Regions from separate parts of the Pseudomonas sp. B21-017 genome, predicted to be linked through region 3. Evidence: predicted binding sites of a transcription regulator. Region 3 holds the regulator's gene; each other region holds the start of a gene.
What was found. Region 3 encodes FliA, which starts transcription of late flagellar genes. Its sites were predicted from a motif close to CTAAAGTTTNNNNNNNNNNNGCCGNTAA; they were not measured.
Positions count from the first base shown of each region.

Region 1: a site for FliA is predicted at 2,580-2,607, ahead of LOY28_RS15995 (methyl-accepting chemotaxis protein). Genes of this name have one in related genera too.
Region 2: a site for FliA is predicted at 6,319-6,346, ahead of LOY28_RS15760 (methyl-accepting chemotaxis protein). Genes of this name have one in related genera too.

Region 1 covers NZ_CP087194.1:3,540,913-3,550,669, reverse strand. Annotated here, with positions in the region: gene LOY28_RS16000 (DUF411 domain-containing protein) at 1-315, opposite strand, end outside; gene LOY28_RS15995 (methyl-accepting chemotaxis protein) at 519-2,513, opposite strand; gene LOY28_RS15990 (aldo/keto reductase) at 2,754-3,749, opposite strand; gene LOY28_RS15985 (LysR family transcriptional regulator) at 3,865-4,791, shown strand; gene LOY28_RS15980 (GNAT family N-acetyltransferase) at 4,780-5,739, opposite strand; gene LOY28_RS15975 (phenylacetate--CoA ligase family protein) at 5,739-7,028, opposite strand; gene LOY28_RS15970 (aldehyde dehydrogenase family protein) at 7,069-9,471, opposite strand; gene LOY28_RS15965 (acyl-protein synthase) at 9,473-9,757, opposite strand, start outside.
Region 2 covers NZ_CP087194.1:3,492,802-3,502,558, reverse strand. Annotated here, with positions in the region: gene LOY28_RS15795 (hypothetical protein) at 1-14, opposite strand, end outside; gene LOY28_RS15790 (C39 family peptidase) at 60-740, opposite strand; gene LOY28_RS15785 (heme utilization protein) at 808-1,749, opposite strand; gene LOY28_RS15780 (adhesin) at 1,814-2,407, opposite strand; gene LOY28_RS15775 (hypothetical protein) at 2,409-2,861, opposite strand; gene LOY28_RS15770 (AAA family ATPase) at 3,234-3,758, opposite strand; gene pnuC (nicotinamide riboside transporter PnuC) at 3,755-4,318, opposite strand; gene LOY28_RS15760 (methyl-accepting chemotaxis protein) at 4,557-6,191, opposite strand; gene LOY28_RS15755 (undecaprenyl-diphosphate phosphatase) at 6,486-7,316, shown strand; gene LOY28_RS15750 (DUF1294 domain-containing protein) at 7,313-7,741, shown strand; gene LOY28_RS15745 (MmcQ/YjbR family DNA-binding protein) at 7,749-8,108, opposite strand; gene LOY28_RS15740 (LysR substrate-binding domain-containing protein) at 8,105-9,013, opposite strand; gene LOY28_RS15735 (FMN-dependent NADH-azoreductase) at 9,144-9,755, shown strand.
Region 3 covers NZ_CP087194.1:4,812,415-4,822,171, reverse strand. Annotated here, with positions in the region: gene flhA (flagellar biosynthesis protein FlhA) at 1-1,873, shown strand, start outside; gene flhF (flagellar biosynthesis protein FlhF) at 1,885-3,210, shown strand; gene fleN (flagellar synthesis regulator FleN) at 3,327-4,157, shown strand; gene fliA (RNA polymerase sigma factor FliA) at 4,154-4,894, shown strand; gene LOY28_RS21690 (chemotaxis response regulator CheY) at 5,062-5,433, shown strand; gene LOY28_RS21685 (protein phosphatase CheZ) at 5,455-6,243, shown strand; gene LOY28_RS21680 (chemotaxis protein CheA) at 6,281-8,533, shown strand; gene LOY28_RS21675 (chemotaxis response regulator protein-glutamate methylesterase) at 8,583-9,713, shown strand; gene LOY28_RS21670 (flagellar motor protein) at 9,713-9,757, shown strand, end outside.

The DNA of each region.
Region 1 (9,757 bases), 1.3 Mb from region 3:
CAACAGATCGTCACGTTTGCTCAAGGCCAGCACTTGGTCGGCCGGCACATGGCCTTCGACGAACTTGCCGTTGATCAAGGCGGTGTGGCACGACGCCAGGCGAGGCGGTACGCCGTGTTGTTGCTTGAACTGGCTCATATCGGCTTCGACGTGGTCTTCGACCTTGAAGCCGTTGGCTTCCAGATGGCTGACCCATTTTTTGCAGCAGCCGCAATTGGCGTCGCGGTGCACTTCGATCGGGATCAGGTCGGCGGCCTGGGCCAGGGAGGAGATGAAGAGGGCGCTCAGGGCGGCCAGACGCAGGTGGGTTCGCATGGGAGTCTCGTCTCGGGTTACGGCCAAAAAGGTGCATTTTGACTCTTTTATCCGACTGGGCATTGCGCGAGTGTTTCTAAGTTATACAAGGTCGGCTGGCCAGATCATCGCAGGATTCAGCTGTCAGCTGAATGAGCGCGCAATGACAAAGTTGTCAGGTTCGCCCCCTAAGCGTTGAAAACCGGCGCTCAGGGGGGCGACAGTCAACGCACCTTGAACCGCCCCATGATCGCGCTCACCCGGTTGTTGGCCTCCAGCAATTGCCGGGTGTTGAGTTCGCTGGCCTGACCGCTTTGCACCAGTTCGTCGACCATGTGGCGGATCTGCACCATGCTGCGGTTGATCTCTTCGGTCACGGCGCTTTGCTGCTCGGCGGCCGTGGCGATCTGGGTGCTCAGGCTATTAATGTGGCTGACCGAGCCGGCCATTTCATCCAGGCCGGAGTTGACCCGGGCCGTGGCATCGGCGGCTGACTGGCAGCTGGCCTGGGTGTTTTCCATGGCGCTGACCGAAGAACTCACGCCTTGGGTCAGGCGAGACAGCATTTCGTTGATTTCCGAAGTGCTGGCCTGTGTGCGGGCGGCGAGGGCACGGACTTCATCGGCAACCACCGCGAACCCGCGACCTTGCTCACCGGCCCGGGCGGCTTCGATGGCCGCGTTGAGCGCGAGCAAGTTGGTCTGCCCGGCAATGGCGCCAATCACCCCGAGAATCTCGGTGATGCGCTGGGCGTCCTGTTGCATGCTTTCGACTTTATGGGTGGCACTCGCCACTTCGCCGATCAGCGCCACCACACTGCTGGACGCTTCGCCGACCACCACGCGGGAGCGATCGGCGTGTTCGTTGGCGCGCTGGGTGAAGGCGGCAGTCTCGGCAGCGTTTTGCGCGACGCTGTCGGCGGTCGAACTCATTTCGGTGATGGCGGTGACGGTCTGATCGGTTTCCGAGGCGTGACGCACCAGAATCTTGCTGGTATGCGCGGAGGTGCGTTGCAGGTTCTCCAGGCTCGACGCCATTGCGCCGGTGGCCTGAGTGACTTCGCCGATCATGTTCTGCAAGTAGGCAATGAAGGCGTTGACCGAATGGCCGATGGCGCCCAGTTCGTCTTCGGCGCGGATGGTGATGCGTCGGGTCAGGTCGGCATCCCCCGTGGACAAGGCATCGATGTTGGCTTTCAAGGCTTTCATACGCTGGATCAGTTGGCGGATGGCGTACACCTGCAGCAATACCAGCAGGATCACCATCGGAATCTGCAACAGGCTCAAGGTGCTCAGCACATCGTCACGCTGGGCGGTGATCAGCCGGGTCGGCAGGGCGGTGGCGAGGAGCCACGGCGTGCCTTCGATCGGACGCATGAAGAAGGTGCTGGCTTCGCCGTTGTCATCGAACTCGACCCGTTGCAGGGGTTGGTCACGCTGCGCCAGACCAGCCTTGACCTGAGCGGCAAACGGCGAGTTGGCAGCCAGCTCGCTAATGTTTTTCAACACGATCGGCCCGCTGATTCGCGAGCTGTTGCTGATGATCTTGCCGTCGCCCTCGACAATCAGCATCTCGGCGCCCAGGTCTTTTTCCTTGCGCGCCACCAGGTCGTTGAAGAAACCCAGGGTCACGTCGATGGTCGAGACACCGTACGCCGCGCCGTTTTTCTGAATGGCCATGGCGCAGTTGGTGCGCGGTTCGGCGCTGGCATCATCTTTATAAGCGGCGGCCCAGGCACATTGGCCGCGCGGGGTCTGCATGCCGCCCTTGTACCAGGTCTGGTCGTAATAGTTGGGTGCCGCGTCGCTGTTCCAGAACGTGTTGACCGCCAGTTTGCCCGAGGCATCGCGGTGCCAGAAGGTGCTGAACTTGTTGCGCCCGGCTTCGCGCTGACCAGGCAACGGCCAGATCCCGCCACCAAAGACCTTCAGTTCACCGTACTGATCGACCAGGCCTGGCAGAACCGTGTCGATGGCGGCGCTGTCGAGCAGGGGAATGGTCTGGGTGATGCTGCGCTGCTGGGCTTGCACCTTGTTCAGTTCACCCTGGATCTGCTCGGCCACTTCGGCGATGCGATTGAGGGCAACTTGTTCTTCGGTGTGACGCAGCTTCGGCGCGACCAACTGGCTGATGCCAGCCACGGTCAGCACGGATAGCAGCAGGATGAACAGGACCAGAAACAGCGTGTAGCGAGCCTGAATGGTACGGAATGCGGGCATGGGACCGGTCCTTGTGCAGCGTTTTTATTATTGGGTAGGGGTTCGAAAATCGGCGGCGTCGAAGGGCTATCGGCGCGCGAAGGCTGAGCTTTAGGTACGGTCGTGCAAGATTTGACTGGGGTGACGGGGGGTGGGCGGGAAGTGTCGATCTCGGTCCCCATTGGCAAGGGCGTGAAGGCCAGGGCCTGACGTGGTCGGTTGTGTTGGCCCGCTCGAACTGTCGAGCGGGCCAGGCAACGGCTACCGGTCGAGCAACTTCATGACCTCTTCCGGATAGCGCAAGCCAGCGGTGGCATTGGCCGGGAATATCGCTTCAAGGGCCTGCAACTCTTCGCGGCTCAGTTTCACCTCCAGCGCGGCCACATTTTCCTCCAGGTATTTACGTTGTTTGGTGCCCGGAATCGGGATCAGGTAATCCCCTTGAGCCAAGACCCAGGCTAAGGCCAATTGGCCGGCTGTCACGCCTTTGTCGGTGGCCAGTGTTTGTACCTGCTGCACCAGCAACAGGTTTTTGGCAAAGTTTTCCCCTTGGAAACGTGGGCTGAAGCGACGGTAGTCGTCTGCGGCGAAGTCATCCGGGCTTTTCAGTGCCCCGGTCAAAAAGCCCCGGCCCAACGGGCTATAAGGTACAAAGGCCACGCCCAGGCGCTGGCATGCGGCCAGGCAACCGTTCTCTTCCTGATCGCGGCTCCACAGCGAATATTCACTTTGCAGGGCGCTGATCGGATGAACCTTGTGCGCTCGCTCCAGTGTATCGACTGAGGCCTCACTCAATCCCAGGTAACGCACCTTACCGGCCCTCACCAGTTCGGCCATGGCGCCGACGGTTTCCTCGATGGCCACCTGCGGATCGATGCGGTGCTGGTAATACAAATCCAGGGTTTCCACGCCCAGGCGCTTGAGGGTGCCGTCGATCGCTTCGCGAATGTATTCCGGGCGACCGTTGACGCCACGCGCGCCGGGGTTGGACGGGTCACGGACAATGCCGAACTTGCTGGCCAGGAACACTTGGTCGCGCTTGCCGACAATCGCCTTGCCGATTAGCTCTTCGTTGGTATGTGGGCCGTACATGTCTGCCGTGTCGAGCAGGTTGATCCCCAACTCCAGCGCGCGATGCAGCGTTGCCGTGGCTTCGCGGGTGTCCACGCCGGTGGTGTAGAAATCGGTCATGCCCATGCAGCCTAGACCGATGGCTGACACCTGTGGTCCGTTCTTGCCCAGTTGACGTGTTTGCATGAAATGAACTCCCTGTGGATGTAGGCGCTTAGTGTCGATCTCGACAGAACGAAGATAAACCGGCTAAAAGTGCTATCACTGTTCGTAATTTCTAAATAATCATCGAGTCCTGACCATGGATCGTTTAAACGCCATGCGTGTATTCACGCGAATCGTCGAACTGGGCGGCTTCGCCAAGGCGGCGGACAGCCTGCAATTACCGCGTGCCTCCGTGACCATTCTGATCAAGCAACTTGAGGCCCACCTGGGCGTGCAACTGCTGCAACGCACCACCCGGCAAATCAGCCTGACGCTCGATGGCGCAGCCTATTACCCGCGTTGCGTGCGGTTGCTGGCGGATCTGGAGGAAACCGAAGCCGTGTTTTCCGCTGCTCGCCACAACCCCAAAGGCCTGTTGCGAGTGGATATGCCGGCGGGAGTGGGGCGTTTGATGGTGATCCCGGCATTGCCGCAATTCACTGCACGCTATCCCTTGATCGAGCTGGAAATCGGTTTGAATGACCGGACTGTGGATCTGATCCGCGAAGGTGTCGATTGCGTGTTGCGGGGCGGCTCGGCCCTGGACGAATCACTGGTGGCGCGACCGCTGGCCACACTGGATCAGGTCACGTGTGCGAGTCCCGAATACTTGCAACGTTGCGGGACTCCGCGGTGTCTGGAGGATCTGAAGGGGCATCAGATGGTGGAGTACTTTTCCAATAGCACGGGCAAACGCTACGGACTGGAGTTTGTCGTCGATGGGCAGTTGCGGTTGATCGACCTGCCCAAGCACGTCGCGGTCAACAGCTCCGATGGCTATCTGGCGGCGTGTGAGGCGGGATATGGCTTGGTCCAGGCTCCGTATTATCACGTTGCCCGTCAATTGAAGGAGGGACGTTTGATCGAGGTCCTGAGGGATGTGCCGCCACCGGGTATGCCGCTGACGGCGCTCTATCCTCCTCACCGCCAGTTATCCCGGCGGGTTAGGGTATTTGTCGACTGGCTGGTGGAACTTTGCGCTCAGCCGGGTAATGACTTTTACAGGAAACCCTCACGCGGCTGAGCGGGCTCCAATGGGTGCATCGGCGCAGCGCTGGCTTCTCGTGGCGCTCGCGTTCTGCTGCAAATCGTCATGCAACTGTTGCATGTATACGCAGCCCAGATCGAGGGATCGAACCTGCACGCCCCGATGAAACAGGGCGAACCAGCCATTGTCACCTGACGTAGGCATCAAGCCGGTAAAGGCGAAGCCCAGCGCCGAAAAACTGCACAAGTCCCGGGCGAAGTGCCGGGACAGTTCGAGCCGTGCCGAGATCACCCAGTGCCCGGGCAGTTGCCGGAGTTGCTCAAGTAAATCATTGTTCAAATGCTGAATGATAATGTCGACCCGATGCTGATGTTGTTCAATTTGCAAGGACGTGGCGAGGCGCGGAGTGTCCTGGTGGGTTCCGAATACCGAGCACAGGTGCTGCATAAGCGCCCGGCAGCTTTCGGGCCATTGGATATCGGGGAGTGGTCGTGTGTGTCCTTCGATCATGTGGCAACACATCACCATGGTTTCCGGAAGTGGTTCGCCAAATGGCGAGGGGACGTAATCGGGAAGCAGTCCAGTGTTGTGGAAACCGAGTTTTTTTGCGATGCGTTGCGTGTAGGGATGGTGGGTCACTTGCATGATCGAGGCGCTTTTAAGCCCCAGAGAACCTGCCTGTCTCAGCAGTTCGCGGCCCAGACGAGTGGCGATGTCCTGCCCCTGCGCGGCGGGATGTACCACGGTGAGGGCCAGTTCCGCGGTATTCGAAGGTGTGTCGCGTCGCAACGCGGCATGACCGAGGACGGCTGTGTCATCCACAGCCAGCATTGATTGCCAGTGACCCTCGGCATTGTGCTGATTGATCATGTTCGGCAGGTAAACATCCGGCTGAGCGTAATGATCGCCGTAGACTTCTTGAAACAATCGACTCACTGCGTTTGCATCGGAAGGGCGGTAGGCGCGAATTATCAACGGGGTCATCACACGAACTCCTGCAAGGGAACGTCATACACTCGCAAATCCAGCACCCGCAGTTGTTTGCCCGAGCGAGGGTGGAGTTTCAGGTCTGTGGTTGCGCAAGGCAGTACTCGAAACTCCAGCAGACCCTCGCGGCTCAGGTCGTCGATGGCGGGGTAGTGGGCGAGCAGCGCTTCACGCAATTCGCGGAGCACCGGTTCGACGGCTTGTAACTGAGGTTCGGGCACCCACTTCACGCTCAGCAGATCCTTGGGGCCGGTCTGCTCGATCAGCAATTGCCATTGTTCGCTGTGCGCTACACGCTGGACGATCTCGTGTATTTCTTCAGTGAACAGCGACAACACACCGACTCGTACTCGTTGACTGTGGGCACTGCGCCCTTTGAGCGCGAATTTACGCCTCGGGGTTGCGGCCGGCTCACGCCAACAGGCACGGTCGCCCACTGGGTAGCGCAGCAGCGGCATAAGCCGGCGTGTCAGGTTGGTCAGTACCAACAACCCGGTGCGATCGCACTCTTCAATCACTTCACCGGTGTGTTCGTCGACGATTTCCAGCAGGGTTTGTTGATCGAACACCCGATGCTCGCCCAATGCGCAGTCGCGATCGCTGGCGCCTATCAGCCCGGCGTCTACGCTGGCGTAGCCGATCGAGGCGATACGGGCATTGGGGAACATTTCCCCAAGGATTGCCAACTGCGGAGCAAACAGGCTTTCGCCGGCATATAACAGCGTCTCAACCCCGTACAACACACGCCGATGCTGCGCCAGGTAGGCGCAGAATTGCAGCAGTTGTGCCGGTACGCCGGCCAGAACGTTGATCCGATGCCGCTCTATGGCATCCGCCAATACGTCCGGCTCGACGTTTCCGGTAAACGGAAATTCGCAGATGGATCGCTCGACATAGGCCAGGGAGTCGTGGACGAACAGAAAGCTGGCGTAGAGATCCCCTGAAAAAAACAGGTTGGCAACCCGGTCGCCATTGTTCAGTTGAGCTGAGAGGCTGGCGCCGAACGTGCTGACCAAGGCTTGCCATTCCTCGTAGGAGTAAACCGCAAGTTTGCCTTGGCTGGTCGAGCCTCCGGTTTTTAATACCAGTGCATCATCGACATCTCCGGTCAGGACTGACCAATGACTCAAGTCGTTGCTACCGGACCAATAGTCGGCCACATGGGTTAATGGCAGATCTTTTAAAGTAAGCCCGTTCTCGGGCAAGTGTTCCAGATGTTTATGGTAGAAGTTGGAGTGTTGTCTTATATAAGGTACAAGTTGTTCAAGCGAATAAGTTGGCTTCACGGGATTCTCTTTTATAGTGGGCGTCTTGCGTCGACTTCTCTTATTTTCGTTGATCGATAACTAAGGGGGTTTTGCCACTGTGTTTGTTTCGGGTGAATGCTTGTTCAACGCATGTTGTCACCTCCACAATTAAAAGTTCAGCGCGCACCGCATTCGCCAAGGCTTCGTGGGTCAGCAGTTTTTCGTGTACCCACTCGGCGTCTGCATCCGCGAGAACGTACATGCGTTCGACCCCGTTGGCGGTGTGGTCCAGGACCACTTGAATGGGGGATCCCACACTGAGTTCCAGCGCCGCGGGCGAAATGAACTCCGTGCCAATGCGCACCAGTTTGTCGTGCCGCTGCAGCAGTTCGAATCGCGGCGTCTCCAGTCCGCAAGGGCAGGTTCCGGGTATCCAGCGGCCGGTGTCGCCGATGTCATATCGGCGCACGTGCTGACCCTGCCGGGCGCGTGACGTAAACAGCAGGCGGCCGATCTCATTGGCCTGTACCGGCGCATCCTGTTCGAGCTGGACGATTTCCAGATGCTGGATTTCGCTCATCAAGTGGAATACGCCGTCCGCCGTTGCCCGGCAGGCATGCCCCAGGGGGCCTGCATCGACGGAGCCATACATGGCGGAGCGAATCGTCGACACCCCACAGCTTTCCATCAGGCGCCGACTGGCTTCTCCCGGATGTTCGCCGCCAAGGAATACTTTGCCGATACCGGCATAAGCGCGAAGTCGGGCCTGCTCTTTGAGAAACAGCCGATGCAACGTGCTGGGCATGCCGATCAGCACGGTGACACGCTGCTCCACGATCAGTCGGGCGATTTCGCTGAAGTCATCGTCCTGGGGAGCCCCCATGGGCAAATGCACAACCCCCATCCGTTCAAGAATGTTGGAACAACTGAAAAAACCACCATAAAGGTTGCCGCCGTAGAACAGGTTCATCACCCGGTCCAGTGACGGATCGAGCCCGACGCAGAACATGCCGTCGGCCGAGGCGCGCATTTGTCGATGAAAGTCTTGATAGCTGAAGCCAGCCAGCGCCGGGGTCCCGCTGCTACCGCCGGAGCGGAAGTACAGCTGTGCTGCGGACCCGATCGGCTGGGCCATAAAAGTGTCCTTGTCCATGATCGGGTCACGGGATGTGTCGGGGGCGGGCGGAACTGGGTCGAGCGTTGCACGACCTGTTAAGACATGCTGGGGCAAACTCACCGAGAGGCGGCGACTCAGACGCGACAGCGCGTAGACGCCATCGTGGGGCTCGCCGGTGTATCCGTCATGGATCGATTCGCAAGGTGCAATGCGACTGACGCCGGCATTGACCAATGTTCGAACGAGCTCAGGCGTTTTTGCCGAGGGGGACATCAACGCGCAGCTTTGCAGGAAGTTGCGCCAGGGCTGCAGCGTCTCGGCGAGCAGATACTGAGGAACCGGTTTGAGCACAATCGTACGAAACAGCGGTGACGGCGCGAGCTTTTGATGGTGCTCCCAGATGACGCGCCATCCGAGGCCAGTCCACACTTGGCCGGTCTGATTGGCAAAGCACTGATCGAGCCGTGCCATGGCGGTGCGGGTGGTGATTTCCGATGCTTCCTGATCTGTCGGCGTTAATGCCGGCCAGTGTGGGGCGCGACGGTTGAAGGCTTCGGCCAGTCGATCTCCGAGGTTCTGCAAGACGGCCGGATCGTTGCTGTCCACCAGCACCCATTGAGGACTGGAACACGCTTGTTGATCCAGTCGACAGACTTCATCCGCCAGAGCATCGAGCGCCGAAGGCGACGCCGCATCAGGTGACAGGTAGGCGAAGCTGATTTTGTGTCCCCAATCGATCCAGCGACAGCCGGACGGGATTTGCTGGCGGATCGATTTAAGCGCCACTTCTGCGCCCCAGGCGGATACCCCATCGGCCTTGGCGCAGAGTTGAGCGATATAGGAGGTGTCCACCGGCAGAACCGCTACGAATTCGGCCAGTCTGCCACTGGTGTCGCAACGCAAAAGGGCGGCGAGCAATTGTGCGGTCAAACCCTGATCGCTGGAGCTGGGGCGCAGCCAGTTGATGTTGCCGGCCAATAGACTTTCGAGGATCGCGCAGAACGCCAGCATCGGCGCATTGCCCGGGGTGATATGCACCACCAGCCCCAATGGATGCCAGCTTTCGAAGCTTGGCTGGCGGTAGTCGATACGCCGCAGTGAACGCGGTTGCGGGCCCAATTCCCGTTCAAGCTTGGTGCTCAGGTTGCTGCGCTGGCAGAAGTCGATAAGCCCCTGACATTGGTCGTCGTCCAGGGGCAGATCCAGGCTGCGAGCTTGCAACTGCGTGGCAAAGCAAGCGGCGGACTCGATCACGATATCGCTGTCGATCGGCGTAGCCAGCAGCCGGGGCAGCGGTTGCTGAAGGAGGTCGAGGGCGCTTTGGGCAGAGATGTCGTTGCGCAGTTGGCCATTGATCAGGTACATATCAAGCTCCCCCGATCAGTTCTGAAGCGGCCATGGCACAGCTACGACTGGCGCTGGTGCCGGCACGTCCATGCAGTTCGAACCAATCGGTCGTCAGGCCGCATCCGCAACTGGCGCCGGGGTGCAACGTTGCCAGATCGCCCATGACCACAGCATGAGCAGGGCTTGAGGAAATGTAGGGGGAGACGAATTCCAGCAAACCGCGCTGGCCGTAGGGCTGGACAGTGAAATCGGATGGGTTGCGCACGAAAACCTTCGAGTAAATCGGTACATGAAAATGATGGTG
Region 2 (9,757 bases), 1.3 Mb from region 3:
TATGAGGTTTTCATCTGCTGCTCCCGGGGCATCCGGCCCTCTCTATCATCAGTGGGCGATTAGAAGAAGTCGCTCTGAATGAAGCCAAAGTCCATCAGTTCGGCATCTTTGACCGGGTTGAATGTGTCCAGCTTGTTCTTGGCCGTCAGCGGTTCCGGAGGGCTACGCAGTGCATTGGTTTTATCGTAACCGGGACCCACGATAGCGAAGACAATGCCGTTCCAGCCCTTGACAAAGTCATCATGGGAATAGCGTTTGTGCCCAAGCACCGGGTCGCCGATATAGACCCAGTTCTTGTCCGCCCGCTGCATCACCACGAAATGCTTGTAGCCGCGAATTTCCATCAGCACCACCACCGGAATGGTCACCGCTTCGAGTTTCTCGGGCGGTATCCGGTAGCCACGCGCGCGCATGCCGATTGCTTCGATGTAGCGCTTCATGTCCAGCATGGAGAAACCTTGAGTACGGACAAGGTTCTGATCAGCATTGATCAGCATGCCTTTGATGATGTGTTCCTCATCGACATCGAGCCAGTAAGCCTGGCGTAGCACCGTGGCCAGTGCGGCAGCGCCGCAGCTGAAGTCGGTTTTTTGTTCGACGATGTCGCTGAACTTGCGCTCACGCACGCTTTGCACCTGCTTGTAAACCAGCATGCCGCCAGGCAAGGCGGCGACTGGCATCTGTGCCGCCTGAGTCAGGCCGCACAGGCACAGCAGGGCGAAAAAGGCTGTCGTACGCATGATCGATACGCCCTCGAGGAGCCATGGAAAGAAAGCCCCGTTGCCGGGGCTTTCATTTCGATCGCGATTACATGCAGGCTCTGCAGCCGGCAGCAATGGACAGAGAGTTGCTTTGTTGGTTGCCCACACCCGCCGACACGTTGGCACCGCCGTTGCCGGAGAAGCTGTTCATCGAGTTGGTCATGGAGGCGTTGTTCACAACCGGGTTTTTCCAGCCGTCTGGAGTCAGCACTTGATGGGTGGTGACGCCAGCCAGATCGAAGGTGCCCACGGCGCTGAATTTGAACTTGTCATCGCCTCTGTGACCCCAGCCACTGTCGTCGATCGTCCCGGTGCCTTTGGCCTTGAAGGTGCCCGAGGACGTGGTGGTATCGGTGAGGGTGGTGGTGACGTGGGTCCGGTCAGCCTTGTTGTCGACATCCAGGCCGGTGGTGGATTGGTAAGCGTCAGCCGAGGCTGTTGCTACCCGGCCGCCAGACACGGCAATCGCCAGGTTGTTTTTCTGTTGGTTGAAGTTGCCGGCAGTCACGTTGATGCCAATGTTGCCGGAGCCGTTGTTGCCAGCATTGTTGAGCGTGGCGTTATTTTGAGTAGAGCGGTTTTTGACGTAGTTATTGGTGTTGTACTGATACGCGGTGGAGGTTGCCTCGGCAGAACCGAAGATGAAACTTTCATCAGCGGTAGCCAGCGCGGCGGCGTTGTCTTGTTGGTTGCCATCGCCACCCGCGACGTTGGCGCCCATGTTGCCGTTGGAACCGTTGAGCGAATTGTCAGCCTCGGCGGTGTTGTTGGTGCCTTGGTTGAGTACCGAGTTGCCGCTGCTGTCCTGTGTATCCCCTACATAGGCGCTGGCGGCTGAGTCGATTGACAGTTGCTGTTCCCAGGTGGGACCTTTGGGGCCGTGATGATGGTGGCCGTGACCATGGTCGTTATCGTTGGCTTGTGCAGCCATCGCCATGACGGCTGCCAGGGCGAACACGAGAGGCTTGAGAGCCATTGTGGGTTTCATGGTGATTCTCCGTGCTTATTAGTTGGTTAAGTGTTGGTTACTTTCTAATCGCACTGCGTTCGGGTCAGTCAGCGACCCGTATGCTCAGGGTGTTAGCCATTCGGTTCCCCACCCCGGCACTCTGGTTCACCTGAATCACTCCTCGGCTGCCGGTGAAGGCCTGGTCGCTTGTCACGACCTGGCGACTGCCTTTTGAAGCGTCAGTTGCCCCTGAGCTTGGTAACAACGCCACGTTCTGTTGAGAAAGGGCGCTATCGTCGACGCTTTGCGGCGCAGCACTGATGCTGATGTGCATTGCGTTGGCCATCTGGTTGTTGGCCCCGGCGCCCTGGTTGACACCCAGTGCACCGTTGCCTTGACTGAAAGAGTTGCCGCCGATGGTGGCCGTCGCGTTCATCGACGGGTTGGCGGGCGTGTCGAGTTTCTGGATGACGCGGGTGGTCGCCGAGGCATCAGTGGTGCCGATGGCGATGGCGCGGGTATTGGCCTGTTGCTGTTGATCGCCGGAGGCCTGGTTGACGTTGAAGTTGCCGTTGTACCGGGCGCCGGAATCCAGGATGTTGGCGGTGTTGACCACCGGAACGCTGGAGTCGGCCATGGCGCCTGGGCTCACACTGGCACCGATGACCAGGGCGAGAAGGATCAGGGAGCGGCTCATGTCATTGACCTCCCGCCAATCTGCCCAACGGCGCGAGGCCGGAGCTCATGGCATGGTTGATCGTTCCCGAAATCGCGCCACCGCTACCGCCGCCGTGACCGGCACTCATGCCGGGCATGCCATTGGGATTGGTCACGACATTGAGGCTGCCGGGTATGTTGCCGTTCTGGTTGATGCTGTTGCTGATGGACGAACCGCTGGCCACGCTGGCGAACTCACCATCGCTCAGTTCGGTGCTGTTGAGTGTCGAGGTGACACGATCCGAAGGGTTGGCGTTGACAGTGGTCGGGTAGGGGTCTTTTTGGAACGGCGGCCTGCCGACGGTGTGGGGCTGTACATCACGAGTGAGTACGATCACGCCATTGCCTTCAGCCTGAACATCAAGACTGAGTACCGAGACGGCGGCACATCCGAGCAGCATCAAGCGCGTAAAGCCTTTACGAAAAGTCCCCACGACTGCGATTCCTTCTGTTGTGCGCTGGCCCTAATCAGCGTTGTGAAGGAGAGAGCGAAAGTCGTGCCGCTTTGTGATTGTTGTTTTGATTCAAGGGGTTATCGATCAGGCTAAATGGATCCTTGATTGAGCTGTTTCAGGCCTGAGACAAAAGCGGGGGCTATAACGGGGAAAAGTAGGCGCAACGCTCTGGATCCATAGCTTGCGTGGTGATGTATCAGCGCTTTAACACAGATCATGACGCAATGATGAATAGCGCTGAAACGGGCTGTTCGAGTGCAAAGGTATGTTTCACAAACGGACGCATTTGAAAAATTATCGCAACAAATGCTGGGGGGCTGGGGGGGGCTGTAGCAGCTGCTACAGCCGAATTCAGCAACCTAGCAGCAGAGTGACGGCCTGCAACGCTTGGGCTCGGCGTTCTGCCCAGTCACCCTGGATCACTTGAACAGATTGCCGATGCCGCTCCAGCCACGCTTGAGTCGCGTTGAAAAAAGCCCGGCGTTGATCCAGCTGCGGCTGACAGCGCTGGCCATCGTCGGTCCAGTCGACGAGTTCAGGCGACAACAGCAAGTGCAAGTCGTAATGCCGGGCCAGCAGCGCTTGTTCGAGCCAGGCCGGGCAATCGCTGAACAGGGTCTGGCTCCAAAGCATGTTGCTCAGCAAGTGCGTGTCGAGAATCAGCAACGGTGGCGCAAGGGCGCGGGCATCATCTTCCCACTGCAACTGGCCGCGGGCGATCTCGGGGATATCCGCGAGGCAGGTGTCCCGTGCCTCCTGTTCAATGAACCAACGCACGTATTCGCCCACCAGAACGCCGCCGAATTGCTGTTGCAGCTCGGTGGCGAGCCAGCTCTTGCCGCTCGATTCGGGGCCCGTGAGCACCAGGACTTTCATGTGCGCAACGCCGGGTCGGCGCGCCACGTCCGCCAGCCTTGCACCGCCAGCAGGGCGAAAACCCCATAGAGGGCGGCGGTCAGGTACAGCTCTTTGTAGATGAACAGGCCGACGAAGATGACGTCCAGCGCGACCCACAGCGGCCAGCATTGCAGGCGTTTTTGTGCCATCCATAACTGTGCTACCAGGCTGAAACCGGTCAAGGCGGCGTCGAGCCAGGGTTGGGCGGCGTCGGTCCAGTGAGCCATCGCAGCGCCCAGCAGCAGGCTGCCGACCGCGCCCACGGCCAGCCCGAGCGCGACGGATTGGCCATCGAGCAGGCTGACGTGCCGCCCGTCATGCGTCACGCCCGCGCGAGTCCACTGCCACCAGCCGTAAAGCTGCAACGCGGCGTAGATCACTTGCAGCAGCATGTCCGAATACAGCTTCACCTCGAAAAAGATCCAGCTGTACAGCAGCACCATGACCAGACCGACCGGCCAGCACCAGGGGTTCTGTTTGACCGTCAGCCAGACGGCAATCACACCGAGGGCGGCGGCAAACAGTTCAAGCCCGGACATGGAGGATCCTTGGGGAAGACGAAAGGGGGGAGGATTGTAGCGGCAGGCGCTGCCAAGTAGAACCGGCTTGCGCAGTCCGGTGTAGCAGCTGCCGAGCCTGCGAGGCTGCGTTCGGTGTGGGCCGCATTCGGACGAAGCCGTCATAAATTCTGCGCACACGGTCTATCTGGAACCGGCGTCGCCTGATTTCACGACTGCTGCGCAGCCGAACGCAGGCTGCGCCAGCTGCTACAAGTGATCAGACGCGAAACTGCTTGAGCAACCCGTTCAACTGTTCGCTCAATTCCTTGAGATGAACACTGGCCACGCTCGACTGCTCGGCCGCCAATGCCGTGCTGTGGGACAACCCGGCGGCCTGGGTGACGTTCTGATTGATGTCTTCCACCACATGCGCCTGCTGCAAGGTTGCACTGGCAATCGAGGCATTCAAGCCGTTGAGGTTGCGCAAGGCCTGGCCGATGGCATTCAGGCTGGCACCGGCCAGGCCGGCCTGCTCGATGGTCAGTTGCGAGGCGCGGCTGCTGTCGCCAATGACCTTGACCGCCGCTTCGGAATGGCTTTGCAGGCGTTCGATCATCGACTGGATTTCTGCCGTCGACTTCTGGGTACGCTGGGCGAGCAGGCGCACTTCATCGGCGACCACCGCGAACCCTCGACCTTGCTCACCGGCCCGGGCGGCTTCGATGGCAGCGTTGAGGGCCAGCAGGTTGGTTTGCTCGGCGATAGAGCGAATCACTTCCAGGACACTGCCGATTTGCGTGCTTTCGTCGGCCAGCGTACGAATCACTTCCACCGCTTGATCGATGGTCGAAGACAGCTTGTCGATCTGCTGCAGGCTGCCATCGATATTGATCTGTCCCTGCTGTGCCTGAGATTCGGCATCGCGCATTTCACTGGCCGCGTGCTCGGCGTTTTTCGCCACATCCTGCACGCCGTAGGTCACTTCGTTGATCGCGGTCGCCACCAGTTCCATTTGCTGGGACTGCTGCTGGCTGCGTTGCTGGGCTTGTGCGGCGTCGTTGCCCAGTTCGCTGGAAGACTGGCCCAGCGCGCCGGCGGACACTTGCAACTGATTGATCACCAGGCGCAGCTTGGCGGTAAAGGCGTTGAAGTGTCGGGCCAGTTGCGTGACTTCGTCCTGGCCGTGGGTATCGAGGCTGCGGGTCAGGTCGCTTTCACCGCTGGCGATATTGGCCATGGCATTCACGGTTTCCTGCAACGGGCGCACGATGCTGCGGGCAATCATGATCACCAGCAGCGCCATGATCAGGGCAATCACCAGGCCGACGAAAGACGCCTTCCAGACTTGCGCATTAAACTCGGCTTGCATGTCGTCGATGTACACGCCCGAGCCGATCACCCAACCCCAGGGCTCGAACAGTTTGACGTAGGAGGTTTTTTCCACCGGCGCACTGGCGCCCGGTTTCGGCCAGCGATAGTTGACCATGCCGGCGCCCTTGGACTTGGCGATGGCAGCCATTTCGTTGAACAGTGCAAAACCGTCCGGGTCGCGGATCGTCGAGAGATTCTGGCCTTCGAGTTTTGGATTGGTCGGGTGCATGACCATGACTGGCGTCAGGTCGTTGATCCAGAAATAGTCATTCTGGTCGTAGCGCAAACCCCGCACGGCGGTCAGTGCCTGCTGTTGCGCGGCGGCGCGGGTGAGGGTGCCGGCGGTTTCCAGGCCGTGGTAGTAGGTCAGGATGCCACTGGCGGTCTGCACCACATGCTGGGTCTTCTGGGCCTTGGCCTGATAGAGGTCGTCGTGGATCTGCTTGAGCATCAACACGCCCAACGTCAACAGCATCACCACGGCCACGATCAAGATAAGCCACAAGCGTCGGCTGATCGACACACTGCGCAAGCTGTTCATAACGCTGTTACTCCGTTTTCTTGTTCTTGTCATAAACGATCGCCAGCATCCAACCACACGTTGCCGATCGGGCCTATCCTACTCAGGTCCTATTACGCGGCAGCGTAAATGAGGCTTGTCTGATAGGATTTCGGCCCCGCGCGGAAAAACCTGAGTCCAAGTCGATTTTTCACGGAATTTTTACGGTTTTGTGTGGATCTTGTGCGCGCGGGGTTTCAGCGCACGCTGATCGCGAATAACGCTCTACAAATTATTAACGGGGCATGCCTGGGGGCATGGCTTCTTGGGGGAATGATGGATCTTTGGACAGCCTTTCAGGCATTGATTTTAGGCGTTGTAGAAGGGCTGACCGAGTTCTTGCCCATTTCCAGTACCGGGCACCAGATCATTGTGGCGGACCTGCTCAATTTCGGCGGCGAACGAGCGATGGCCTTCAACATCATCATTCAGCTCGGCGCGATCCTGGCGGTGGTCTGGGAGTTCCGTCGCAAGATCCTCGACGTGATCATCGGTTTACCGACGCAGCCCAGCGCTCGACGCTTTACCGCGAACCTGTTGATCGCCTTCATGCCGGCCGTGGTATTGGGGGTGATTTTCGCCGACCTGATCCACAAGTACCTGTTCAACCCGATCACTGTGGCCAGCGCATTGGTCGTGGGCGGGATTATCATGTTGTGGGCTGAACGCCGGCAGCATGTCGTGCATGCCGAAAGCGTCGATGACATCACCTGGAAAGAGGCCCTGAAAGTCGGTTTTGCCCAGTGCCTGGCGATGATCCCGGGGACCTCGCGTTCCGGTTCGACGATCATCGGCGGTTTGCTGTTCGGGTTGTCGCGCAAGACGGCCACCGAATTCTCGTTCTTCCTTGCCATGCCAACCATGGTCGGCGCAGCGGTTTACTCGGGCTACAAATACCGCCACCTGTTTGTTCCGGCTGATTTCCCGGTGTTCGCCATCGGCTTTGTCACCGCGTTTATCTTTGCAATGATCGCCGTCCGGGGCCTGCTCAAGTTCATCGCCAGCCACAGCTACGCGGCGTTCGCCTGGTACCGCATCGTGTTCGGCCTGGTGATCCTGGCGACCTGGCAGTTCGGTTGGGTCGACTGGACCGCGGCCAAGCCATGAGCGACGCCACCGCACGCAACAACCCCGGACGCAAGTCCGGGGGAGCGATTCAAAACCTGCGGTTGAAATTGCTGGTGTTCGTTTTGCTGTGCGCAGTGCCGTTGTTTGGCTCGGTGTCGCTGTGGCTGCGCGGGGTGTCGGTGATTCCCCTGGCCGCCTATGGCATCGTCAGCGTGCTGGCGTTTTTCCTGTACTGGGGCGACAAGCACAAGGCCCGCACCGACAGCTGGCGCACGCCGGAGAACGTCTTGCACGCGGTGGAACTGGCGGGCGGTTGGCCGGGTGCCTTGCTGGCCCAGCAAGTGTTTCGGCACAAAACCCGCAAGGTTTCGTTTCAACTGGTGTTCTGGCTCATCGTGCTGATGCATCAGGTGTTCTGGATCGACCAGTTGTTTTTGGGTGCTCAGCTGTTCGCGCTGTTCTAAAGCTGTTTTAAAGCAGCAAGCCGATCTGCGTGCGCTTGGGCAACTTGCTCACCACCAGTTGGTGGGAACGTTGCAGCAAGCCTTGCAGCTCTTCGGTGCCCAGCGGGTAGGGCGTGTCCATGATGATCCACTGCGCCCGGGCCAGATACGGCGCCGGGTGAATGCCCGGTCGGTCGCAATGACCCAGGAACAGGTCCTTGTCGACCTTGAAGGCCAGGGACTGACCCCGCAGGTTCTGCAAGGCGAACATCTTGCTCCCGGCAATCGAAAACACCCTTACGCCCCCCCACTTGTAATCCTCCCGCGCGCCGGGCAGCGCCAGGCAGAATTGCGCGACATCCTCTTCGCTCATTGGTCTTGCCTTCATAACAGTCGGTCCCCACAGGCATTGAATGATTCGATCAAATGGTCGATCCAGGCGCGTACTGCCGGCATTACCCCGCGCCGATGAGGGTAGACCGCTTGCAGCCAACCGCCCGGCAATGACCAGTCAGGTAGCAGCTGCACCAGCGAGCCGTTTTCCAGTTCCTGCTCGCAATACATCATCGGCAACACGGTGAAACCCAGCCCGGACAGGGTACACGCCTTGCGCACGAGAAAATCGTCGATGCCCAATCGGGCTTCGAATGTCATTTCACAGGCCTTGCCCTGCTGGTCGAGCATCCGCAGATGCACCAGCCGATCGGCTTCCAGTGCGCCCAATATCGGTACGTTTTTCAAGTCGTCCGGGGTCTTGATCTGCCGCTCGCGAAGAAACGCCGGGCTGGCGACCATGACAGTCTGCGCCTGACGTAAGCGGCGGGTGACCAGCAGTGGGTCTTCATCTCCCAGTTCCCGCACTCTCAAGGCGACATCGACGCCTTCGGTCACCAGATCAACCCGGCGATTGAGCAGCAGCATCTCCAGCTGAACCTGCGGGAATTTCTCCAGGAACTTGCTGATCACCGACGGGAACATGTCGTGGGCCAACCCCACCGGGCAGGAAACCCGCAGCCGCCCCCGGGGTTCGCTGGACATGCTGGCCACCGCTTCGTCGGCCATCTCGGCCTCCAGCAGCATCGCCTGACAGTGTCGCAAGTAGCGCTCGCCCACAGCGGTCAGGTTGAGTTGGCGGGTGGTGCGTTGCAACAGACGCGCGCCCAGGCGTTCTTCCAGTTCGGCGATGCGTCGTGACAACCGAGACTTGGGAATCCCGAGCAAACGCCCGGCCGCCGCGAAGCCGCCGGCCTCGACCACCTTGGCGAAGTAGTAGAGGTCGTTGAGATCTTGCATGATTTAAATCCAGCTGTTCTATCAGTGGGACGAACTATCGCATTATTGCCAGCTAATCAGCTATTGGTTTCGTTGGTAGGATTGTTTCCATCAGATCGCCGGGTGGCGATCCTCACCTTGGAGATCCCACATGAAATTACTGCATATCGATTCGAGCATTCTGGGTGACAACTCGGCTTCCCGTCAGTTGAGCGGTGAAGTCGTCAAAGCCTGGCAAGCCGCCGAGCCTGGCGTTGTGGTGACTTACCGCGACCTGGCCGCCGATGCCATCAGCCATTTCTCCGCCGCCACGCTGGTCGCCGCTGGCACCGCCGCTGAGCTACGCAACGCCGCGCAACAGCATGAAGCCGATTTGGGTGCGCAGGCCCTGGCCGAATTCCTCGCCGCCGATGCCGTCGTGATTGCAGCGCCGATGTACAACTTCACCATCCCGACCCAACTCAAGGCCTGGATCGACCGCATCGCCGTAGCCGGCCAGACTTTCCGCTACACCGAAGCCGGCCCTGAAGGCCTGTGCGGCGGCAAGAAAGTGGTGATCGTTTCGACGGCTGGCGGTTTGCACGCTGGCCAACCGACCGGCACTGCTCACGAAGAGTACTTGAAGGTGATGTTCGGCTTCCTCGGTATCACCGACATCGAGTTCGTCCGCGCCCATGGCCTGGCCTACGGTGATGAAGTACGCAGCAAAGCCATGAGCGACGCTCAGGCGCAAATCAGCGAACAATTGTTCGCCGCCGCGTAAGG
Region 3 (9,757 bases):
GGCGCTGAACGTGGCCTCCACGCGGGTGGTGATGCTCCACGGTCAGGACGGCCATGCCGCCGCCGGTAAGGTGATCCAGGCCTTCGGTGAAGTGGTGATCGGCGGTAACTACGTGGTCGGTATCGTGGTCTTCGCGATTTTGATGATCATCAACTTCGTCGTGGTAACCAAGGGCGCCGGGCGGATTTCCGAGGTGAGCGCGCGTTTCACCCTCGACGCGATGCCCGGTAAACAGATGGCGATCGACGCCGACTTGAACGCCGGCCTGATCGATCAGAACCAGGCGAAACTGCGCCGGATGGAAGTCGCCCAGGAGGCCGAGTTCTACGGTTCCATGGACGGTGCCAGCAAATTCGTGCGCGGTGATGCCATCGCCGGTCTGCTGATTCTATTCATCAACCTGATCGGCGGCATGGCGGTGGGTATCTTCCAGCACGGCATGAGCTTTGGTGATGCCGGCAAGGTTTATGCGCTGTTGACCATCGGTGACGGTTTGGTGGCGCAATTGCCATCACTGCTGTTGTCGACCGCCGCCGCGATCATGGTGACCCGTGCTTCCGGCTCGGAAGACATGGGTAAACAAATCAATCGTCAGATGTTCGCCTCGCCGAAAGCCTTGGCGGTGGCCGCAGGCTTGATGGCGGTGATGGGCCTGGTGCCCGGCATGCCACACGTCTCCTTTCTGTCCATGGCAGCCCTGGCGGCCGGTGGCGCTTACCTGTTCTGGAAGAAGCAGAACGCGGTCAAGGTTCAGGCCCTGCAAGAGGTCAAGCGTCAGCAGGAGTTGCTGCCGTCACCGGCCCGGGCTCAGGAAACCAAGGAGCTTGGCTGGGATGACGTGACGCCGATCGACATGATTGGCCTGGAAGTGGGCTACCGCCTGATTCCGCTGGTGGATCGCAACCAGGGTGGGCAGTTGCTGGCGCGGATCAAGGGGGTGCGTAAAAAGCTCTCCCAGGACCTGGGCTTCCTGATGCCGACTGTGCATATCCGTGACAACCTCGACCTGGCGCCTAGCGCCTATCGCCTGACCCTGATGGGCGTGATCCTGGCTGAAGCGGAGATTTACCCGGAGCGCGAACTGGCGATCAACCCGGGTCAGGTCTACGGCACGCTCAATGGCATCACCGCCAAAGATCCGGCTTTTGGCCTGGAAGCGGTGTGGATCGAAATCAACCAGCGTGCCCAGGCGCAATCCCTCGGTTACACCGTGGTCGATGCCAGTACGGTGGTGGCGACCCACTTGAACCAGATTCTGTACAAGCACTCCAGCGAGCTGATCGGCCACGAAGAAGTCCAGCAACTCATGCAATTGCTGGCCAAAAGCTCACCGAAGCTGGCCGAAGAGCTGGTGCCGGGGGTGGTTTCGCTGTCGCAACTGCTCAAAGTCTTGCAGGCGTTGCTGGCCGAACAGGTGCCGGTGCGGGACATCCGCAGCATCGCCGAAGCCATCGCGAACAACGCCGCCAAGAGTCAAGATACCGCCGCTTTGGTGGCCGCAGTGCGCGTCGGCGTATCCCGTGCAATCGTGCAAAGCATTGTAGGCACTGAGTCGGAGCTGCCTGTGATCACCTTGGAACCAAGGTTGGAACAAATATTGCTCAATAGTCTTCAGAAGGCAGGACAAGGCTCGGAAGAGGGTGTTCTGCTGGAGCCAAGCATGGCGGAAAAACTGCAACGCTCGTTGATCGATGCGGCGCAGCGTCAGGAAATGCAAGGTCAGCCGGTGATTCTGCTGGTGGCCGGTCCGGTTCGCGCGATGCTCTCGCGATTCGGTCGGCTGGCAGTGCCGGGTTTGCACGTGTTGGCTTACCAGGAAATTCCTGACAACAAGCAAGTGACCATCGTTGCGACAGTAGGGCCCAACGGCTGAGGTAGTGGTTTATGCAAGTTAAGCGTTTTTTCGCCGCCGATATGCGTCAGGCCATGAAACTGGTTCGTGATGAGCTGGGCGCTGATGCCGCCATCATTGGCAATCGCCGGATCGCCGGCGGTGTCGAGCTGACGGCTGCCCTGGATTACAAATTGTCGGCGCTGGCCCCGCGTGTTCCGAACATGGAACTCGAGGATGAGCTGCGCAAGACCCAGTCGCGGATCGTCACCGCCCAGGCCGAACTGAGCCTGCGCGGCGATGGCGAGAGCGACAAGACCACCAATCGCCAGTTGTTCGCCGGCCTGCCGTTGACCGCCGCCGAACCGCTGATCGAACCGGCGCTCGCCGAACCTCGGCGTCCGGCCCCCGCGCCTGCTGCGGCGACCGGTGTCGATCCGCGCGCATTCGATTCGATGCGTTTCGAGCTCAACAGCCTGCGTGAACTGATGGAAGTGCAGCTTGGCTCGCTGGCCTGGAATCAGCTGCAAGGCAGCCGTCCGGCCCAGGCCAACCTCTGGCGTCGCCTGCAACGTATCGGCCTGTCCGGCCCGTTGTCGCGCGATCTGCTGGCACTGATTACCGACATTGAAGAGCCTCGTCAGGCCTGGCGCATGTTGCTCGCGCACCTGGCGCGGATGATCGCCACCCCGGAAGTCGAGCCACTGGAAGAGGGCGGTGTGATTGCCATGGTCGGTCCGGCCGGCATGGGCAAGACCACCACACTGGCCAAGCTCGCGGCCCGTTACGTGCTCAAGTACGGCGCGCAGAACATCGCGCTGGTGAGCATGGACAGCTATCGCATTGGTGCCCAGGAACAGCTCAAGACGCTGGGCCGGATCCTTAACGTGTCGGTGACCCACGTCGATCCGGGTCAATCCCTGGTGCAGGCGCTGGAGCCCTTGCTGCGCAAACGCGTGGTGCTGATCGATACCGCCGGCCTTCAGGCCAGCGATCCGGCACTGCGCATGCAGCTCGAAAGCCTGGCCGGGCGCGGCATCAAATCAAAAAATTATCTGGTCCTGGCAACCACCAGCCAGAAACAGGTTCTAACTGCCGCTTATCACAGTTACAAACGCTGCGGCCTCGCCGGCTGCATCCTGACTAAACTGGATGAAACGGCAAGTCTGGGCGAGGTGTTGAGCCTGGCGATCAGTCATGAGTTGCCGGTGGCTTACCTGACCGATGGTCCACGGATTCCGGATGATTTGCATCTGCCACGTCGTCATCAGTTGGTCAGCCGCGCCGTTAGCGTACAAATGCAGGAAGAACCCAGCGAAGAAGCCATGGCTGACATGTTCGCTGATATTTACCACAGCCCGACCAAGCAGGTTGGCTGAGGTGTTAATGAACATTTTTTGTACCTACATCGATGGTCTGCCATGCATTGTTCCGATGGTGAACGCGCAGCCAGTAATGTGGCCTCCGTCTAAGTAAGACAAGGTAAAGAAATAACATGGGCAGCATGCATCCCGTACAGGTGATCGCGGTGACCGGCGGCAAAGGTGGCGTCGGGAAGACTAACGTGTCAGTGAACTTGTCCCTGGCTCTAGCTGAGCTCGGCCGGCGCGTCATGCTGCTGGATGCCGATCTGGGGCTGGCGAACGTCGACGTTCTGTTGGGACTGACACCCAAACGCACGCTGGCCGACGTGATCGAAGGCCGCTGTGAGCTGCGCGACGTGCTGTTGCAAGGGCCTGGCGGTATCCGCATCGTCCCGGCCGCCTCCGGCACCCAGAGCATGGTTCATCTGAGCCCGGCCCAGCATGCCGGCCTGATCCAGGCGTTCAGTGATATCGGCGACAACCTCGACGTATTGGTGATCGACACCGCTGCGGGCATTGGTGACTCGGTAGTCAGCTTCGTGCGCGCCGCGCAGGAAGTCTTGCTGGTGGTGTGCGACGAACCGACCTCGATCACCGACGCCTACGCGCTGATCAAACTGCTTAACCGCGACTACGGCATGAACCGCTTCCGCGTCCTGGCCAACATGGCGCAGAGCCCGCAGGAAGGCCGCAACCTGTTCGCCAAGTTGACCAAGGTCACGGATCGCTTCCTCGACGTCGCCTTACAATACGTCGGCGCAGTGCCTTACGACGAAAGCGTACGCAAGGCCGTGCAGAAGCAACGCGCGGTGTATGAAGCCTTTCCGCGTTCCAAGTGCGCCCTGGCGTTCAAGGCCATTGCGCAGAAAGTCGATACCTGGCCACTGCCGGCCAACCCTCGTGGACATCTGGAGTTTTTCGTCGAGCGCCTCGTGCAACAAACTGCAGGACCCGTGCTATGACAGCCAGCGGTTACAACCTCTACAAGCAGTCGGCACGTGACGCGCAGTACGAGCTGATCGAGCGTTACGCGCCACTGGTCAAACGCATTGCCTACCACTTGCTGGCGCGTCTGCCGGCCAGTGTCCAGGTCGAAGACCTGATCCAGGCCGGGATGATCGGCCTGCTTGAAGTATCAACCAAATACGACGCCAGCAAAGGCGCGAGTTTCGAGACGTACGCGGGCATTCGAATCCGCGGCGCGATGCTCGATGAAGTGCGCAAGGGGGACTGGGCGCCACGTTCGGTCCACCGCAATACCCGCATGGTCAGCGACGCGATTCGCTCGATTGAAGCTAAAACCGGCCGTGACGCTAAAGATCACGAAGTTGCGGCCGAACTCCAATTGAGTCTCGACGATTATTACGGGATTTTGAACGACACCCTGGGCAGCCGGTTATTCAGTTTCGACGATCTGTTGCAGGACGGCGAACACGAAGGGCTGCATGAGGATGGCGCGAGTGCTCATCTCGAGCCGTCACGCGATCTGGAAGATGAACGCTTCCAGGCGGCGCTGGCGGACGCGATTGCCAATTTGCCGGAGCGTGAGCGACTGGTGTTGGCGCTGTACTACGACGAAGAGTTGAATCTCAAGGAAATCGGTGAGGTCCTGGGGGTCAGCGAGTCGCGGGTCAGCCAGTTACACAGCCAGTGCGCGGCCCGTTTGCGGGGGCGTTTGGGGGAGTGGCGAGCGCGCTGAAGGCAGTGTGGGGACACTGCGAATGGAGCTGGTGTGGTGTTGAACCGTACCGGTCTCGATCTGTTGTGCTCCAGACAGTCATTGAGTGCTTTGCCGGATTGATTGAAATGGCGCGTCCAGGTGCTGGGCGCGTTTAAGACTGCTTGGAGGTCGAATTGGACAAGAACATGAAAATCCTCATCGTTGATGACTTCTCAACGATGCGGCGGATCATAAAAAACCTGTTGCGTGACCTTGGGTTCACCAACACCGCCGAAGCCGATGACGGGCTGACCGGGTTGCCGATGCTGCAAAGCGGTAACTTCGATTTTCTGGTTACCGACTGGAACATGCCCGGTATGACCGGCATCGACCTGCTTCGTGCGGTGCGCGCCGATGAAAGGCTCAAGCACCTGCCGGTGCTGATGGTGACCGCCGAAGCCAAGCGCGAGCAAATCATCGAAGCGGCCCAGGCCGGTGTTAACGGCTATGTGGTCAAACCCTTCACAGCCCAGGCGTTGAAAGAAAAAATCGAGAAGATTTTCGAACGCATCGGCTGATGTACTGCGCACGGGGGAGCTATGGAGCATAACGAATCTTCACAGGGCGATTTTGAGTCGACCCTGAAAAAACACGCGGTCGAACTGGTCGACAGCCTTGAAAAAGGCAAGTTTGGCGACGCTGTGCAACTGATCCATGAGCTCAACCAGACCCGTGACCGCGGCCTGTATCAGGAAGTGGGCAAGCTCACCCGCGAGCTGCATAGCGCGATCGTCAATTTCCAGATTGACCCGCACATGCCGCAAGCTGAGGAAGTGTCTCAGATCACGGATGCCACCGAGCGCCTGTCCTATGTGGTCAAGCTGACCGAGGCCGCGGCCAACCGCACCATGGACCTGGTGGAAAACGCCACGCCGCTGATCAACAGCCTGAGCGATGAAGCCCAGGCGCTGAGCACGGATTGGGGGCGGTTCATGCGTCGAGAAGTCGGGGCTGAAGAGTTCCGCGAACTGGCCCGGCGGGTCGATGGTTTCCTGACACGCAGCAGTGAAGACAACCGCGTCGTGTCGAGCAACCTCAACGACATTCTGCTGGCCCAGGATTACCAGGACCTCACCGGTCAGGTGATCAAGCGTGTGACCCAATTGGTCACCGAAGTTGAAAGCAATCTGCTCAAGCTCGTGCTCATGGCCAGTCACGTAGACCGCTTTGCGGGTATCGAACACGACCGTGAGGCGATGCTTGCTGAAAAAGATCCACAAAAACATCTCTCTCAGGGTGAAGGTCCGCAGATTCATGCCGATAAAAGAGAAGACGTTGTGTCCGGTCAGGACGATGTGGACGATTTGTTATCCAGTCTTGGATTTTAGTTTTCTGGGTTTTTAGACCTGTAGGAGCACCCCCTTAATGAGCTTCGGCGCCGATGAAGAGATCCTTCAGGATTTCCTGGTTGAGGCCGGCGAGATTCTAGAGCAACTGTCCGAGCAGCTGGTCGAGCTGGAAAGCCGACCTGATGATGCGGACTTGCTCAATGCAATTTTTCGCGGTTTTCACACTGTAAAAGGGGGCGCCGGCTTCCTCCAGCTCAACGAGCTGGTGGAGTGCTGTCACATCGCCGAGAACGTGTTCGACATCCTGCGCAAGGGGGAGCGTCGCGTCGACTCGGAACTGATGGACGTGGTTCTCGAAGCGCTGGACGCGGTGAACAGCATGTTCAGCGAAGTCCGCGAACGCAGCCCGATCACGGCTGCCACGCCTGAATTACTCGCGGCGCTGGCCCGTTTGGCCGAGCCGCAAATGGAAGCCGCACCGGCACCGGTCGCTGAAGTGGTTGAAGCTCCAGTCGCCGAAAGCGAATCGGGCGACATTACCGATAACGAATTCGAACAACTGCTGGACTCGCTGAACGCCGTCAAGGCCCAGGCCGAGGCGCCCGTAGCGGCTGCGCAGCCTGTTTCGCAGCCTGCCGCCGATGCAGCCGCCAGTGACGAAATCACCGATGCCGAGTTCGAGTCGTTGCTCGATCAATTGCACGGCAAAGGCCAGTTCGCCGCCGATGCAGTAGCCGCTGCGCCTGCTGCTCCGGCTGCTCCGAAAGCCGCCGGCGACAGCTCCGACATCACCGACGACGAGTTCGAAGCACTGCTCGACCAGTTGCACGGCAAAGGCAACTTTGCGGTCGATGCGCTGGAATCGGCAATCGCTTCGGCGCCAGCCCCGGCTGCGCCAACCGCCGCTGCGGCCGGTAGCGATCTGATCTCCGATCATGAATTCGAATCGCTGCTCGACGAATTGCATGGCAAGGGCAAGTTCACTGAAGTGGGCACTGCGTCTGCTGTTGCTTCGGTAGCGACTCCGGTTGCCAAGGCGCCAGCACCTGTGGCCAAGGCACCCGAGCCAAAAGCCGAAGCGCCGAAGCCTGCTGCCGCCGCAGCGCCGGCTCCTGCTCGTGCCCCGGCCGCGCCGCCCGCGGAAAAGCCAACCAGCGAAGCCGAGACCACCGTGCGGGTCGACACCGCGCGTCTCGACGAAATCATGAACATGGTCGGCGAGCTGGTACTGGTTCGTAACCGCCTGGTTCGTCTGGGCCTCAACAGCGGCGACGAAGCCATGTCCAAGGCCGTGTCGAACCTCGACGTGGTCACGGCCGACCTGCAAACCGCGGTCATGAAGACCCGGATGCAACCAATCAAGAAAGTCTTCGGGCGCTTCCCGCGCCTGGTTCGCGACCTGGCTCGCCAGCTCAAGAAAGAGATCAACCTGGAACTGGTCGGCGAAGAAACCGACCTCGACAAGAACCTCGTCGAGGCCCTGGCCGACCCGTTGGTCCACTTGGTGCGCAACTCGGTCGACCACGGTATCGAAGAGCCGGCTGATCGCGAAGCGATGGGCAAGCCTCGCAGCGGCAAAGTGATTCTGTCCGCTGAACAGGAAGGCGACCACATCCTGCTGTCCATCTCCGATGACGGCAAGGGCATGGACGCTGACGTTTTGCGCGGGATCGCCGTGAAAAAAGGTTTGATGGACAAGGATGCGGCGGACCGTCTCAGCGAGTCCGATTGCTTCAACCTGATCTTCGCGCCGGGCTTCTCGACCAAGACCGAGATCTCCGACGTGTCCGGTCGTGGCGTGGGCATGGACGTGGTGAAAACCAAGATCGCCCAGCTCAACGGCACCATCAATATCTACTCGACCAAGGGCAAAGGCTCGAAGATCGTCATCAAGGTCCCGTTGACCCTGGCGATCATGCCGACGCTGATGGTCATGCTCGGCAACCAGGCGTTCGCGTTCCCCCTAGTGAACGTCAACGAGATCTTCCACCTCGACCTGTCGCGCACCAACGTGGTGGACGGCCAGGAAGTGGTGATCGTGCGGGACAAGGCGCTGCCCTTGTTCTACCTCAAGCGCTGGCTGGTCAGCTCCGCCGCTCACGAAGAGCAGCGCGAGGGCCATGTGGTGATCCTTTCGGTGGGCACTCAACGGATCGGCTTCGTCGTCGATCAGTTGGTGGGCCAGGAAGAAGTGGTCATCAAGCCATTGGGCAAAATGCTCCAGGGGACCCCGGGCATGTCCGGCGCCACCATCACCGGTGACGGCCGCATTGCTCTGATTCTCGATGTTCCGAGCATGCTCAAGCGTTACGCCGCACGGCGTATTTGATTCTGGGGGAGCGGGGCGCCAGAGCCTCGCCCCGTCTAACGGAGTGTTTATGGCAGTCAAAGTCCTGGTGGTGGACGATTCGGGGTTTTTCCGCCGCCGCGTCTCGGAAATTCTTGCAGCGGATTCAAATATCCAGGTCGTCGGTACGGCGACCAACGGAAAAGAGGCGATCGATCAGGCCCTGGCCCTCAAGCCAGACGTGATCACCATGGACTACGAGATGCCAATGATGGATGGCATCACGGCGGTGCGGCACATCATGCAGCGCTGCCCAACCCCGGTGTTGATGTTCTCCTCGCTGACCCACGAAGGCGCCCGGGTCACCCTCGATGCGCTGGACGCCGGCGCGGTGGACTTCCTGCCGAAGAATTTCGAAGACATCTCCCGTAACCCGGAGAAGGTCAAGCAACTGCTGTGCGAGAAGATTCTCAGCATCTCGCGCAGTAACCGTCGTGTCAGCGCCTACACCCCTCCGGCACCGGTCGCTGCGCCAGCCCCGACGCCTGCGCCTTCGAGCGTCGGCAGCTACGGCAGCAGCGCGCCTGCGCGTCCGGCACCGGCACCGATTGCGGCGCGCCCCCATGCAGCGGCTCCGTCATCTCCCGCGCCGAAACGCAAAGCCTACAAATTGGTCGCCATCGGTACCTCCACCGGTGGCCCGGTTGCGCTGCAACGGGTTCTGACACAGTTGCCGGCCAACTTCCCGGCACCCATCGTGTTGATCCAGCACATGCCGGCAGCCTTCACCAAGGCCTTCGCCGAGCGCCTGGACAAGCTGTGCCGCATCAGTGTCAAGGAAGCCGAGGATGGCGACATCCTGCGTCCGGGCCTGGCGCTGCTCGCACCGGGTGGCAAGCAGATGATGATCGATGGCCGTGGCGCGGTGAAAATCCTGCCGGGCGACGAGCGTCTGAACTACAAGCCGTGCGTGGACATTACCTTCGGTTCCGCGGCCAAGTCCTACGGCGACAAAGTTCTGGCGGTGGTACTGACCGGCATGGGCGCCGACGGTCGCGAAGGCGCGCGTCTGCTCAAGCAGGGTGGCAGTGCGATCTGGGCCCAGGATGAAGCCAGTTGTGTGATCTACGGCATGCCAATGGCCATCGTCAAAGCCGAACTCGCGGACGCGGTGTACAGCCTCGACGACATCGGTCGGCACCTGGTTGAGGCTTGCATCTGATGGATGTGCTCAGCCTTATCGGGATTATCATGGCGTTCGTCGCC